2 regions of the Streptomyces sp. NPDC048352 genome follow, and region 1 is predicted to be linked to the other one. Evidence: riboswitches for the same ligand, from Rfam matches in the RefSeq annotation. Region 1 holds a riboswitch; the other holds the start of a gene.
The links. Region 1 has a riboswitch for S-adenosylmethionine ahead of AB0D45_RS31065 (aminotransferase class V-fold PLP-dependent enzyme). Riboswitches for the same ligand answer to the same signal wherever they lie in the genome.
Positions count from the first base shown of each region.

Region 2: it holds a riboswitch for S-adenosylmethionine, as region 1 does, so the genes downstream of both, thrC (threonine synthase) here and AB0D45_RS31065 (aminotransferase class V-fold PLP-dependent enzyme) in region 1, are expected to answer to the same signal.

Region 1 covers NZ_JBEZKZ010000094.1:6,659-14,282, forward strand. The annotation lists gene AB0D45_RS31050 (hypothetical protein) at 1-150, opposite strand, end outside; gene AB0D45_RS31055 (rhomboid family intramembrane serine protease) at 264-998, shown strand; gene AB0D45_RS31060 (Lrp/AsnC ligand binding domain-containing protein) at 995-1,276, shown strand; gene AB0D45_RS31065 (aminotransferase class V-fold PLP-dependent enzyme) at 1,343-2,728, opposite strand; SAM riboswitch class IV at 2,948-3,064, opposite strand; gene trpD (anthranilate phosphoribosyltransferase) at 3,146-4,210, opposite strand; gene AB0D45_RS31075 (cytochrome bc complex cytochrome b subunit) at 4,376-6,016, opposite strand; gene AB0D45_RS31080 (Rieske 2Fe-2S domain-containing protein) at 6,013-7,071, opposite strand; gene AB0D45_RS31085 (c-type cytochrome) at 7,068-7,624, opposite strand, start outside.
Region 2 covers NZ_JBEZKZ010000024.1:11,378-19,001, forward strand. The annotation lists gene AB0D45_RS15190 (hypothetical protein) at 1-613, opposite strand, end outside; gene AB0D45_RS15195 (phosphoribosylanthranilate isomerase) at 875-1,486, opposite strand; gene groL (chaperonin GroEL) at 1,631-3,253, opposite strand; gene AB0D45_RS15205 (cold-shock protein) at 3,597-3,803, opposite strand; gene AB0D45_RS15210 (MoaD/ThiS family protein) at 4,205-4,483, opposite strand; gene thrC (threonine synthase) at 4,519-5,793, opposite strand; SAM riboswitch class I at 5,811-5,949, opposite strand; gene AB0D45_RS15220 (glucosyl-3-phosphoglycerate synthase) at 6,147-7,097, shown strand; gene AB0D45_RS15225 (trehalose-6-phosphate synthase) at 7,202-7,624, shown strand, end outside.

The sequences.
Region 1 (7,624 bases):
CACCTCGCGCTCCTCGACCTTGGGCTCCCCGGCGAGATCGAGGTGGACGTACTCCACGACCTTCGACGATCGGGTGACATCGAACCGCGTGAGGTTGCCGCACAGGGTGCAGCGCCACCGGGTGGTGTCGGTCGGCAGGGGAACCGTCATCAGGCCGCTCTCTCCTTCGTAGCTCATTCAATTAAAGCGGTACGGCGCGGTCGGCGGACCGCAGCACGTAACCCTACGGCCTGGCACCACCCTCAGGCGGGTGCGTCTGCGTCATGCTCTGTCGCATGATCGTAAAGTGGCGGACCCTGTGCGAGGCCGCCCGGGGCCCCGTGGTGACGTACGCGCTGATCGCCGGCTGCTGCGTGGTGTTCGTCATCGGCCCGGCTTCCGGCCTGAACCCGGACTACGGGACGGGCGAGCGGCTGGTCTCGACGGGCACGGCGTACTTCCGGCACTGGGGCGTCGTCCCGGACGAGCTGTTCTCGGGCGCGGTGCGCCCGCTGCTGACGCCGCTCACGGCGCTCTTCGTGCACGGCAGCTGGCTGCACCTGCTCGGGAACATGCTGTTCCTCTACGTCTTCGGCACCATGACGGAAGAGCGCATGGGCCGGGCGCCCTTCCTCGTCTTCTACGTCTGTACGGGATACCTGGCGCTCGCGGCCTACGCGGCGGCCAACGCGGCCTCGGACCAGACCCTGGTCGGGGCGTCGGGGGCGATCTCGGCGGCGCTCGGGGCCTTCCTGTGCCTCTTCCCACGCGCCCGGGTGACCAGCCTGTTCCCGTTCCTGTTCTTCCTGCCGCTGCGCTTCCCGGCCTGGATCGTGCTGGTGTTCTGGTTCGGCCTCCAGTGGCTGGCGGCGCACCGGGCGGGAAGCGGTCCCGGAGTGGCCTACCTGGCCCATGTGGTGGGCTTCTCGCTGGGCTTCCTCTACGCCTGGGGACGCTATCGCCGGGCGACTAGAGTGAGGAGACCAGTGACTGCCGGCGAGGGAGACAGCCAACCGTGATCACCGCGATCGTGCTCATCAAGACCAGCGTGGACCGCATCCCCGAGATCGCCGAGTCCATCGCCCAGCTGGACAGCGTCAGCGAGGTCTACTCCGTCACCGGCACGTACGACCTGATCGCCCTGGTCCGCGTCGCCCGCCACGAGAACCTCGCGGACATCATCCCGGGCCGCATCAGCAAGATCCCGGGCGTCGAGGCGACGGACACCCACGTGGCGTTCCGCACGTACTCCCAGCACGACCTGGAAGCCGCCTTCGCCATCGGCCTCGACGCGTAGCCCCGCTCCGGGACCGGCCCGTGCCCCGCACGGCGGTGCGGGGCGGCCGCCGCGCCGGCGCCCGCGCTACACCGCCGGGACGCAGCGGCCCTCCTCCGTGCGGTACTGCCACTTGGCGCCGTCCGCGACGAGTTCCCGTACCGCGCGCACGAAGCGCTCCACGTGCTCGTCCGGGGTGCCGGCCCCGAAGCTGACCCGGATCGCGTTCAGCGACCGCTCCCCCGGCGCCGCCTCCGGCGCCCCGCACTCCCCCTGGGCCTGCGGCTCGCTGCCGAGCAGGGTCCGCACCAGCGGGTGGGCGCAGAACAGTCCGTCGCGCACGCCGATCCCGTACTCGGCGGACAGCGCGGCCGCGAAGTGCGAGCTGTTCCAGCCGTCGACGACGAAGGAGATGACGCCGACGCGCGGGGCGTCGTCCCCGAACAGGGACAGCACGCGCACGGCGGGGACCCCGGCCAGGCCCTCGCGGACCTTGGCGATGAGGTGGCGCTCGCGGGCGACGAGGGCGTCGAAGCCGGCCTCGGTCAGGGCGCGGCAGGCGGAGGCGATGGAGTAGACCCCGATGACGTTCGGGGATCCGGCCTCGTGGCGGGCGGCGGTGGTGTGCCACTCGACGTCCACGCCGCCGTCCTCGCGGCGGGCGACCTTGCGGGAGGCGCCGCCGCCGGCGAGGTACGGCTCCGCCTCCTGGAGCCAGTCGGCGCGGCCGGCGAGCACGCCCGAGCCGAAGGGCGCGTACAGCTTGTGCCCGGAGAAGGCGACCCAGTCCACGTCCAGCTCCCGTACGGAGACGGGGTGGTGGGGGGCCAGCTGGGCGGCGTCCAGGACGATCCGGGCGCCGTGGGCGTGCGCGGCGGCGGCCAGCTCCCGGACCGGCCACAGCTCGCCGGTGACGTTGGAGGCGCCGGTGACGCAGACCAGCGCCGGCCCGTACGGGTCGCGGTCGGCGAGCGCACGTTCCAGGGTGGCGACGGCCTCGCCGGGCGTGCGGGGGGCGTTGAGGTAGGTGACCCGGGCGTCGCCCCAGGGCAGCAGCGAGGCGTGGTGCTCGGTCTCGAAGACGAAGACCTGGCAGTCGGCGGGGAGCGCGGCGGCGAGCAGGTTGAGGGAGTCGGTGGTGGACCGGGTGAAGACCACCTGGTCGCCGGGGCGGCAGTCGAGGAAGTCGGCGACGGTGGTCCGGCTCTGCTCGAAGAGGTCGGTGGACAGCTGCGAGAGGTAGCCGGCGCCACGGTGGACGCTGCCGTAGTACGGGGCGTACGCGGCGACGTCGTCCCAGACCCGCTGGAGCGCGGGGGCGCTGGCCGCGTAGTCGAGGGCGGCGTAGGTGACCTCACCGCCGGTGACGAGCGGCACGGTGACGTCGCGGCCGAGGACCGGCAGAGGCGCGTCACAGGCGGGGTCGGTGGCGGTGGCGGTGGCGGCAGCGGCGGCGTTCAGGGATGCGGACATGGCGGTATCTCCCGGCAGGCAGGGCTGAATGGCTTCGGTGTGCCCGTACGCGGGTACGGCTCGGCGGCCGACCGGAGGGGTACGGGAGGGCCCCGGAACGAACGGGGGTGCACGGAAGTGGCCCTGGTCCGGGGGGTGAAGAAGGGGCGGAGTCGCCCTATCGCATTCGCTTGCTCACGGAAAACGCTCCTCGAGAGACCAGGACCCCTGGTGTCGAGGGATCCGCGCTTGCCGTAGGCCTTTCTGCCTACGACCTGGTCATCACCCGGGGCACCCCGCCACGGAAGGAGGGTTGCCGGACAGCAAGCCGGGGCCAAAACGCTGTCACTCGTGACCTTGGGGAGCATCCTGCCACATGATCCTCCGCGCGCAAGACCCCGGTCCACGATGTGGACCGGGGTCTTCGGTGCGGAGGGGTCAGGCGTTGGTGGCCGCCACCCAGCGCTCCAGCGCGGCCCGGGCCGCACCCGAGTCGATCGCGTCCGCCGCGCGGGCGATGCCCGCCGTCAGCTGCTCCTCCAGCGAGCCGGTGCCCGGGTCCAGGGCCACCAGGGCGGCCGCGGAGTTCAGCAGCACCGCGTCGCGCACCGGGCCGGTCTCGCCGGCCAGCAGGCGGCGGGCGACGTCGGCGTTGTACGACGGGTCCCCGCCGCGCAGGGCAGAGATGTCGACCGTCGCGATGCCCACGTCACGCGGGTCGAAGGCGTGCTCCGTGATCCGGCCCTCGCGCACCCACCACACCCGGGAGGTCCCGGTGGTGGTCAGCTCGTCCAGGCCGTCGTCGCCGCGGAAGACCAGCGCGGAGGTGTTCCGCTCGGCGAGCACCCCCGCCATGATCGGGGCCAGCCGCGCGTCCGCCACCCCGACCGCCTGGGCCGTGACCCGGGCGGGGTTGGTGAGCGGGCCGAGGCCGTTGAACGCGGTGCGCACCCCGAGGTCCCGTCGCGCGGAGGCGGCGTACCGCAGGGCCGGGTGGAAGACCACCGCGGCGCAGAAGGTGATTCCGGCCTCCTCCGCGACCTGCGCCACCCGCTCCGGGGTCAGGCCGAGGTTGACGCCGAGCTTCTCCAGGACGTCGGAGGAGCCGCTGGCGGAGGACGCGGCCCGGTTGCCGTGCTTGACGACCTTGGCGCCCGCGCCGGCCGCCACGACGGCGGACATGGTCGAGATGTTGACCGTCTTGGCGCCGTCACCGCCGGTGCCGACGATGTCCAGGGTCCGTCCGGGCACCTCGATCAGGTTGGCGTGGGCGTACATCGTGCGGACCAGGCCCGTGTACTCCTCCACGGTCTCGCCCTTGGCCCGGAGGGCCACCGCGAAGCCCGCGATCTGCGCGTCGGTGGCCTCGCCGCGCATGATCCGCTCCATCGCCCAGGCGGTGTCGTCGGTGGCGAGGTCCTGGCGGTTGAGCAGGGCCTCCAGGATGCCCGGCCAGCCGCGGGCCGCCACGCTGTCGCCGCCTGCCGGGGTCGCAACGTTCATGGTCAGCTCCTGCTGCTTCGTCGGGGTCGCACGTCCCATGGGGACGATCACAGCCTATCCAGCCCCGGAGGCGGCAAAGAGCCCCGTCCAGACACTGGACGGGGCTCTTGCCGTGGCGACACGGGGACCGGCCGGAGCCGGTCCCTCAAGCGGTCGGACCGGAGATCAGTGGTGGCCGTGGCCGGCCTGGATCTCCTTGTACTCCTCCACCGTGGGCTTCGGAATCTGGTTGTTCTCCGCGTAGAAGCCCTTGCTGAGCTTCGCGCGCAGCTTCTCGCCGCGCGTCACCTTGCGCTCGACACCGTTCTCGTCGACCGTGGGGCCGATCTCGACGGGCCGGTACTGCTCGTGCGCGGTGAGCGTGTGCAGCTTGGCCTGCGACAGCGGCTCGTGGACCTCGACGAACTCACCGTGCGGCAGGCGCTTGATGATGCCGGTCTCGCGACCGTGCAGCACCTTGTCGTGGTCCCGGCGCTGGAGGCCGAGGCAGATCCGCTTGGTGGCGATGAAGGCCAGGACCGGGACGACGAAGAAGCCGATCCGGACGAACCACGTGATCGAGTTGATCGACAGGTGGAAGTACTGGGCGAACATGTCGTTGCCGCCGCCGATGAGGAGCACGATGTACTCCGCGATCCAGGCGACACCGAAGGCCGTACGGGTCGGGACGTTGCGCGGGCGGTCCAGGATGTGGTGCTCGCGCTTGTCGCCGGTGACCCAGGACTCGATGAACGGCCAGACGGCGATCGCGCCGAGGACCAGCGGGAAGAGCAGCAGCGGGATGAACACGCCCAGGACGAGCGTGTGGCCCCACAGGTTGATCTCCCAGCCGGGCATGGCACGGATGAGGCCTTCCGGCATACCCATGTACCAGTCGGGCTGCGCACCGGTGGACACGTGGTCCGGGCGGTACGGGCCGAGCGCCCAGATCGGGTTGATCGAGGCGATCGCCGCGACGGCCGCGATGACACCGAAGACCAGGAAGAAGAAGCCTCCGGCCTTGGCCATGTAGACGGGCAGCAGCGGCATGCCGACGACGTTGCTGTTCGTCTTGCCGGGGCCGGCGAACTGGGTGTGCTTGTGGAAGAACACCAGGATCAGGTGCGCGACCAGCAGGCCCATCATGATGCCGGGCAGCAGCAGGATGTGCACCGAGTAGAACCGCGCGACGAAGTCGCCGCCCGGGAACTCCCCGCCGAAGAGGAACATCGACAGGTAGGTGCCGACGACCGGGACGGAGAGGATGGCGCCCTGCATGAAGCGGACACCGGTGCCCGAGAGCAGGTCGTCCGGCAGCGAGTAACCGGTGAAGCCGGTGAACATGCCGAGGACCAGCAGCAGGAAGCCGAAGATCCAGTTGATCTCACGCGGCTTGCGGAACGCGCCGGTGAAGAAGACGCGCATCATGTGCACGACCATCGCCGCGACGAAGATCAGCGCGGCCCAGTGGTGGATCTGGCGGATCAGCAGACCGCCGCGGACGTCGAAGCTGATGTCCAGGGTCGAGGCGAAGGCCTCGGACATCATGACGCCCTGCATCGGCACGTACGAGCCGTGGTACACGACCTCGTTCATGCTCGGGTGGAAGAACAGCGTCAGGTACACACCCGTGAGGATGATGATGATGAAGCTGTAGAGGCAGATCTCGCCCAGCATGAAGGACCAGTGGTCCGGGAAGATCTTGCGCATGTTCGCCTTGGCGAGGCCGTAGATGCCCAGGCGGCCGTCCGCCCAGTCGGCTACGCGCTCACCGCGCGACGCGTTGCGCGACGCCCCGGTGGCCGAGGTGTTCGTGGAGGTGCTCATCCGCGCTCCCAGAATGCAGGACCGACGGGCTCTTCGAAGTCGCCGTGCGCCTCGAGGAAGCCTTCGTCATTCACGCCGATCCGCAGCTGCGGAAGCGCGTGACCGGCCGGGCCGAAGATGACACGGGCGCCGTCGGAGAGGTCGAAGGTGGACTGGTGGCACGGGCAGAGCACGTGGTGCGTCTGCTGCTCGTACAGGCTGATCGGGCAGCCGACGTGGGTGCAGATCTTGGAGAAGGCCACGATGCCGTCGTGGGACCACTCCAGCTCCCGCTTGTCCTTGATGTCCTCCGGCTGGATGCGGACGATCATCAGGGCGGCCTTGGCGATCTGGACCTGGAAGTCGTGCTGGTCCTCCTCCAGGCCTTCCGGCATGGCGAAGGTCAGCGAACCGACCAGGACGTCCTCGGGACGCAGCGGCTCCATCGTGTTCTGGTTGATGAGCAGCTTGCCCTTGGACCACAGGGTCTTGCGCAGCTTGTCCTCGGGCAGGGGGCCCAGGTCGCGCAGCAGCACCACTCCGGCGAGCGGCACCAGGGCCAGCGCGCCGAGCATCGTGTTGCGGATCAGCGGACGGCGGGCGATGCCGGACTCGTTCGCACCGTCGGCGAAGTCCTGCATGACCTTCGCCTTGACCTCCGGGGAGGCGGCGATCTCGTGGCGCTCGTCGGCGACCTCGACGTCCGACATCAGCGTGCGGGCCCAGTGGACCGCGCCGGCGCCGATGCAGAACAGGGCCAGGCCGAGCGTCAGGCCGAGCGAGAAGTTCAGCGCGCTGACCTTCCCGACGGGGAAGATGTAGACGATCTTCTCCACCGGGATGGCCACGTACGCGGCGATGAAGCCGATCGTGGCCAGCATCGACAGCGTGAACAGCATCGCCACCGTGCGCTCGGACCGCCTGGCGGCCCGCTCGTCGATGTCCTGGATGCGCGGCTTGTGGACCGGGAGGCCGGGGTCGGCGAACGGGTCGTCCGCGACCGCTACGGCACCGTGGTGCGCGTCGCCCTGCTCGCTCGGCAGGTGCTTGTCTTCGGGAATGTCTTGGCTACTCATGACTTCTTGGCCTTAGCGGTGTGGGCCGCGACCCAGACGGCGACAGCGATCAGCGCACCCAGACCGAAGATCCAGCCGAACAGACCCTCGGAGACGGGGCCGAGGCCACCGAGCTTCAGGCCGCCAGGGCTGACCGACTTCTCGCCGTTCACGTTCTGGAGGTACGCGATGATGTCCTTCTTCTGCTTCTCCGGCATGGTGCTGTCGGGGAAGGAGGGCATGTTCTGCGGGCCGGTGAGCATGGCCTCGTAGATGTGCTTCGGCTCGACGTCCTCGAGGTTCGGGGCGTACTTGCCGAGCGTCAGCGCGCCGCCCTCGCCGGTGAAGTTGTGGCACTGCGCGCAGTTGTTGCGGAACAGCTCACCACCGGCGGCGATGTCGGCACCAGCCGGGTCGTACTGCTTCTCGGCCGGCGTGATCGGACCGGCGCCGAGCGACGCGATGTACGCCGCCAGCTGGTCGATCTGGGCCTGCGAGTAGATCCTCGGCTTCTTCGGCACCTGGGCGCCGGGCTGCTGGGCGGGCATGCGGCCCGTGCTCACCTGGAAGTCGA
Region 2 (7,624 bases), on a different contig from region 1:
GGGCCGGTTCATTGGGCGCCCCGCGCGTGGGGGACTTCACGACGAACGGACCGGTCGGGGTCTCCGGGGCGTTGAACTTGAGGGAAGGCGCGGACTGCTTGCCCTGGCCCGACCAGAAGTAGTCGACCTCGCCGGTTCCGGTACCGGTGAACTTGCCCTGGAACGTGACGTTCTGCGGCTTGGAGCAGTCGACCGCTGCGGGAGTGGTGGACGCGCCCGTGATGTCCGCGTCGGTGATCCGGACCTTGACGGGCGCGGGCGGCCTGGGATCCTTGGTGCAGCCTGTCTTCCGCTCGTTCCTGCCCCAGCCGCTCGTCACGGTGTAGGCGCCCTTCTTGACGTCCTCTTCCGTGACGGAGCCCGCGCCGTTGGCGTTGCGCTGGAATTTCTCCGGGCCCGACACCCTGAGCAGCTGACCGCCCCTGAAGCCGGTCATCACCAGGTCGTACTCGACGGGATTCGTGCCGGGGGCCACGACGAGCTTGCAGGCCGCCTGGGGGGCGGCGGACGGCGTGAGCGGGGCGGGGGCGGCCTGGGCGGCCATCGTGGGCGGCATGGCGACCGCGGTGACCAGGAGCGGGGCGAGAAGTGCATAACGGGCATGCCTGTTCATGCGTTCCCTCCTTGCCGGGAAAGCACCGATGGAGGCGGACGTCTCGATGGCGCGAGCGCGCCGAGGGCCCGGGTGCGATGAGGCGGGGGAGGAGGGGGCGCACACGGCCTCGTCCACCTCGGACCCGCCCGCCTGGACCGGCAGTTCAGCGGTCCAGAACCCGCGCGCCGGGCACCTGCGTCCAGTTCCAGGCTAGCTCCGCGGGCTTATGGCGGCACGCCGGGCCGCCACCGCCCACACCCGCCGCCCACGCCCGCGGCGTCACCCGTGCGAGGAACCCCGCGCCGCTTCGATGAAGGCGCGGATCAGCCCGGGGTCCTTCACGCCGCGCTCCCGCTCGACACCGCTGGAGACGTCCACGCCCCAGGCCCGCGTCGCCTCGACGGCCTCCCGCACGTTGCCCGGGTTCAGCCCGCCGGCCAGCAGCCACCGCCCGGCGGGCGCCCGGAATTCCGCGGACCCCCAGTTCCAGGGCTTGCCGGAGCCCGGGTCGGGGGCGTCGATGAGCAGCAGGTCCTCCCCGTACTCCCCGCACCGCCCGACGTGCTCGGCGGTGGCGCGCAGCAGCGTACGCCCCGGGGCACGCAGTTCCGCGTAGTGTGCGGCCGGTTCGTCGCCGTGCAGCTGTACGCCGCGTACGCCGCTCTCCTCGGTGAGCCGGCGCACCTTCTCGACGGACTGCCCGCGGAACACCCCGACGGTCAGCACCCCGCCCGGCACCCGCGCGGCCAGCTCCCGGGCCTCGGCGGCGCCGATGGTCCGGGGGCTGCCGGGCGCGAAGACGAACCCGACGGCGTCGGCCCCGGCCGCCACGGCCACGTCGACGTCGTGCACGGTCCGCAGCCCGCAGATCTTGACGAACAGATCGCTCATGTCCCCAGTCAATCAAAACCCGGGGACCGATGGTGATCCGTCCCGGCAGCCGGGCACCGCCGTCCGTCTCCGGGAACGCCCGAGGGCGGCACCCCGCCGGGGGTGCCGCCCTCGTTCGAGAACAGCCGATCAGCCAGAGGCGGATCAGAAGTCCATGTCACCACCCGGCATGCCGCCGCCCGCGGGGGCACCGGCCTTCTCGGGCTTGTCGGCGATGACGGCCTCGGTGGTCAGGAAGAGCGCGGCGATGGACGCGGCGTTCTGCAGGGCGGAGCGCGTGACCTTCGCCGGGTCGATGATGCCCTCGGCGATCATGTCGACGTACTCGCCGGTCGCGGCGTTCAGACCGTGGCCGACGGCCAGGTTGCGCACCTTCTCGACGACGACGCCGCCCTCGAGACCGCCGTTGACGGCGATCTGCTTCAGCGGGGCCTCCAGCGCGAGCTTCACGGCGTTGGCGCCGGTCGCCTCGTCACCGGTGAGCTCGAGCTTCTCGAAGACCGAGGAGGCCTGGAGCAGGGCCACGCCACCACCGGCGACGATGCCCTCCTCGACGGCCGCCTTCGCGTTGCGCACGGCGTCCTCGATGCGGTGCTTGCGCTCCTTGAGCTCGACCTCGGTCGCGGCACCGGCCTTGATGACGGCCACGCCGCCGGCCAGCTTCGCGAGGCGCTCCTGGAGCTTCTCGCGGTCGTAGTCCGAGTCGGAGTTCTCGATCTCGGCGCGGATCTGGTTGACGCGGCCCTGGACCTGGTCGCTGTCACCGGCACCGTCGACGATGGTGGTCTCGTCCTTGGTGATGACGACCTTGCGGGCGCGGCCGAGCAGGTCGAGACCGGCGTTCTCCAGCTTGAGGCCGACCTCCTCGGAGATGACCGTGCCGCCCGTGAGGATGGCGATGTCGCCGAGCATGGCCTTGCGGCGGTCGCCGAAGCCCGGGGCCTTGACGGCGACGGACTTGAAGGTGCCGCGGATCTTGTTGACGACCAGGGTCGACAGGGCCTCGCCCTCGACGTCCTCGGCGATGATCAGCAGCGGCTTGCCGGACTGCATGACCTTCTCCAGGAGCGGCAGCAGGTCCTTGACCGAGCCGATCTTGGAGTTGACGATCAGGATGTACGGGTCGTCCAGGGACGCCTCCATACGCTCCATGTCGGTGGCGAAGTACGCCGAGATGTAGCCCTTGTCGAAGCGCATGCCCTCGGTGAGCTCCAGCTCCAGACCGAAGGTCTGGGACTCCTCGACGGTGATGACGCCTTCCTTGCCGACCTTGTCCATGGCCTCGGCGATGAGCTCGCCGATCTGGGTGTCGGCGGCGGAGATGGAGGCCGTGGAAGCGATCTGCTCCTTGGTCTCGACATCCTTGGCCTGGGCCAGCAGGGCAGCGGAGACGGCCTCGACGGCCTTCTCGATACCGCGCTTGAGGGCCATCGGGTTGGCACCGGCGGCCACGTTGCGCAGGCCCTCGCGGACGAGCGCCTGGGCGAGGACGGTGGCGGTGGTCGTACCGTCGCCGGCGACGTCGTCCGTCTTCTTGGCGACTTCCTTGACCAGCTCGGCGCCGATCTTCTCGTACGGGTCCTCGAGCTCGATCTCCTTGGCGATGGAGACGCCGTCGTTGGTGATCGTGGGCGCGCCCCACTTCTTCTCAAGGACGACGTTGCGACCCTTGGGGCCAAGGGTGACCTTGACGGCGTCGGCGAGCTGGTTCATGCCACGCTCGAGACCGCGCCGGGCCTCCTCGTTGAACGCAATGATCTTGGCCATCTGAAGTGGTCCTCCAGGACTGGGGTTCCCCCTACGCCGCCAGGCGTCAGGGGAGGGTGGATTGCTCCGGACCGCGCCCGCGCCCGCGACGGACGGCCTGCGGACCCGGCGGTTCCTTCCCGCCGGACCCTGCGGGCCTCACCGGCCCGGTCCTCGTCTGAGTAGCACTCTCACCAGGAGAGTGCTAACGCCAATGATTAGCACTCGACCCCCGCGAGTGCAAGCGGCTTCCGGCAACACGCAGGCGACCTGGGGCCGACACGCAGGAGGGGCCCGCATCCCTGTCCAGGATGTGGGCCCCTCATGCGTGTGTGCGAGCGTCGGTGGCCGATCGCGCTTCGACTCAGCCGGCCGCGAGCTTGACCATGTCAGCCTGCGGACCCTTCTGGCCCTGCGAGATCTCGAACTCGACCCGCTGACCCTCTTCAAGGGTGCGGTACCCGTCCATCTGGATGGCGCTGTAGTGGACGAACACATCCGCACCACCGTCGACCGCGATGAAGCCGTAGCCCTTCTCCGCGTTGAACCACTTGACGGTGCCCTGAGCCATGCCTAACTCCCCTATTACTGGCCCTTGCGCGGGACCGCACTTCGCGGTCCCGGGTCAGAACTTGCGCCGGAACGCCTCGACCGCGGCTGAATGTATCCGCACCGGTGCTGTCAGCAACAGGTCAATCCGCCGAGAAATCTGGACACGCGGAAAGCTTGAAATAGAGTGAAAATTTGCAGTATTCCAGGGCAACTCGGGCCAGACAAGCGGCACCAAAGGCCCAAAAGGCACGCGCATGTTGACTCAATGTCAACCATCCGGCGGCCCGCTCATATGCGGCGGGCAAGAACAGCGGAGGGGACTGCCCAACTCTACCGCGCCCAATCAAGCAGAATTGCCCCCTCCGCTTATTAGCGGAGGGGGCAATTCTGTTTATGAAAGGTCAGCGCGTCACCCGCGCGTCAGCAGCCGCCGGCGACGGCGGGGATGATCGAGACGCCCGCGCCGTCCGGCGTCGCCGTCTGCAGGCCGCCCTCGAAGCGCACGTCGTCGTCGTTGACGTAGACGTTCACGAAGCGGCGCAGCTTGCCCTGGTCGTCCAGGACGCGCGCGGCGATGCCCGGGTGGTTCTGCTCCAGGGAGTCGATGACCTCGGCGAGGGTCGAGCCCTCGGCCGGGACCTCGGCGACGCCGCCGGTGTAGGTGCGCAGGATGGTGGGGATGCGGACGTTGACGCTCATGGCGCTACCGCCTTTCCGGGTGTCGGAGGGAAGGGTCAGGCCAGCCCGGCGGCGCGGAACGCGTCCAGGCTCGGGCGGATGGTGGCGGTCTGCCCGGTGTCCCCGGACACCGCCTCCAGGGTCTTGAGGCCGTCACCGGTGTTCAGGACGACGGTCGTCAGCGCCGGGTCGAGCAGCCCGTTCTCGATGAGCTTCTTCGTCACGCCGACGGTCACGCCGCCCGCGGTCTCGGCGAAGATGCCCTCGGCCCGCGCGAGGATCTTGATGGCCTCGACGACCTGCTCGTCGGTGACGTCCTCGACGTAGCCGCCGGTGCGCCGCGCGATGTCCAGGACGTACGGGCCGTCCGCCGGGTTGCCGATGGCCAGCGACTTGGCGATGGTGTTCGGCTTCTGCGGGCGGACCACGTCGTGGCCGGCCTTGAAGGCGGTCGAGACCGGGGAGCAGCCCTCGGCCTGGGCGCCGAAGATCTTGTAGGGCTTGTCCTCGACCAGGCCGAGCTTGATCAGCTCCTGGAGGCCCTTGTCGATCTTCGTCAGCTGGGAGCCGGACGCGATCGGGACGACGATCTGGTCGGGCAGTTGCCAGCCGAGCTGCTCGCAGATCTCGTACGCCAGGGTCTTGGAGCCCTCGCCGTAGTAGGGGCGCAGGTTGACGTTGACGAAGCCCCAGCCCTCGCCCAGCGGGTCGCCGATGAGCTCGGAGCAGAAGCGGTTGACGTCGTCGTAGTTGCCCTCGATGCCGACGAGGTCGCCGCCGTAGACACCGGCCATGACGACCTTGCCCTGCTCCAGGTCGTGCGGGATGAACACGCAGGAGCGGAATCCGGCCCGGGCGGCCGCGGCGCCGACGGCGCCGGCCAGGTTGCCGGTGGAGGAGCAGGAGAGGGTGGTGAAGCCGAAGGCGCGGGCGGCCTCGACGGCGATGGCGACGACGCGGTCCTTGAAGGAGTGCGTCGGGTTGCCGGAGTCGTCCTTGACGTAGAGCTTGCCGGTGACGCCCAGCTCCTTGGCCAGGTTCTGCGCGTCCACGAGCTGGGTGAAGCCGGGGTTCAGGCTCGGCTTGGAGGCCACGTCCGCCGGGACGGGCAGCAGCGGCGCGTAGCGCCAGATGTTGTCCGGGCCGGCCTCGATCGCGGCGCGCAGGGCCTCGGGGTCGCCGAGCGGCAGTTCGTAGGCCACTTCCAGCGGGCCGAAGCACTCGGCGCAGGCGAAGATGGGGCCCAGTTCGAAGCGGGTACCGCACTCGCGACAGGAAAGGCCGGTGGCGGGTCCGAGATCGGCAGAGGTGGCGACAGTCTGTGCAGCCATGATGGCGAGGCCCTTTCTCCTCATCTTCCCCATGGCGCACTTCGCCATGAGACGGAATTGGCACCTTCCCTAGCCGGGGCCCCGCGCGTGCGAGAACCGACTGGAGGGTTGCCGGGGCTTCAACGGGCCGTGTCCCTCTGCCCCTCTGGATGAGCGGTATGGCACCGGCACACGCGCTCTGTGGCGCGCCGGTGCGTTTGTCGCGCGGGACCCCCGGCATGCGGCGGTCCTTCGCGTTGTTCAAGACTGTAACCGAAGGGACGGGCGGTTGAGACAGCCGTCCGAACCGCGAGATGGATCACGATTCGGCCGCAAACCGCCGAGTGCCGCAGAGAAGCCAGGGAGTGCTGAGAGTGCTGGATGAGGTGGAGCGCTGGCTGGCAGACCGCTCCTGGTCCGCCGCCGACCGACCGCTCGACCAGCTGCTCGACCGGAAACGGGCGGCCGGGACGACGGTCAGCGTGGTGCTGCCCGCGCTCGACGAGGAGGCCACCGTCGGGCAGATCGTCGAGGTGATCCGGCGCGACCTGATGGAGGGGCTCGCGGTCCCGCTGGTGGACGAGCTGGTGGTGGTCGACTCGGGCTCCACCGACCGTACGGCCGAGGTCGCGGCGGAGGCCGGCGCCCGGGTGGTGCACCGCGACGCGATCCTGCCGCGGCTCCCGGCCCTGCCGGGCAAGGGCGAGGTGCTGTGGCGCTCGCTGCTGGCCACGACCGGGGACGTCGTCTGCTTCGTGGACGCCGACCTGCGGGACTTCGACTCCGTCTTCGTCTCGGGGATCGTCGGGCCGCTGCTGACCGACCCGCAGGTGCAGTTCGTCAAGGCGATGTACGACCGCCCGCTGGGGGACGCGCCCGGGCAGGGCGGCCGGGTGACGGAGCTGGTGGCACGGCCCCTGCTGAACCTCCACTGGCCGCAGCTGGCGGGGTTCGTCCAGCCGCTGGGGGGTGAGTACGCGGTACGCCGCTCCCTGCTGGAGCGGCTGCCGTTCCCCGTCGGGTACGGGGTGGAACTGGGCCTGCTGGTGGACGCGCTGCACACGGCCGGGCTGGACGCGCTGGCCCAGGTGGACGTGGGGGTCCGGCTGCACCGGCACCAGGACGGGCGGGCGCTGGGCCGGATGGCCGCGGCGATCTACCGCACCGCGCAGCTGCGGCTCTCGCGCGGCCATCTCGTACGGCCGGAGCTGACGCAGTTCGAGCGGGGGCCGGACGGGTTCGTTCCGCGCACGTACCCCGTGGACACGGAGGAGCGGCCGCCGATGGTGGAGGTCGAGGAGTACGCGGGCCGGCGGGTGGCGTGAGGCGCGGGCCGCGCGGGTGGCGCGGGGCGCGGCGCGGCCAGGGCGTGACGAACCGGACAATTCCCGGACGTTTGAGCGAGGAGGACCCGGGCTAGGTTCGCGGCATGGCTTCTCAGGTACTCGTCGCCGCCAACCGCGGCCCGCTCTCGTACGCCCTCGCCGCCGACGGCACCCTCAGCGCACGCCGCGGCGGTGGCGGCCTGGTCTCCGGCCTGTCCGCGGCGCTCGCCGCGCAGCCGGAGGCCCTGTGGATCTGCGCGGCCCTGTCCGACGCCGACCGGGAGGCGGTCCGCCGGGGCGTTTCCGAGCCGGGCGTCCGGATGCTGGACATCGACCCGGCGGTGTACGACGACGCGTACAACGGCATCGCCAACTCGGTGCTCTGGTTCACCCACCACCACCTCTACGACGTCCCGCGCGAGCCGGTCTTCGACGCGGCGTTCCGCCGCCGCTGGGAGTCGTACGCCGCCTACAACCAGGCCTTCGCCGAAGCGCTGGCCGAGGAGGCCGCCGAGGGCGCGTCGGTC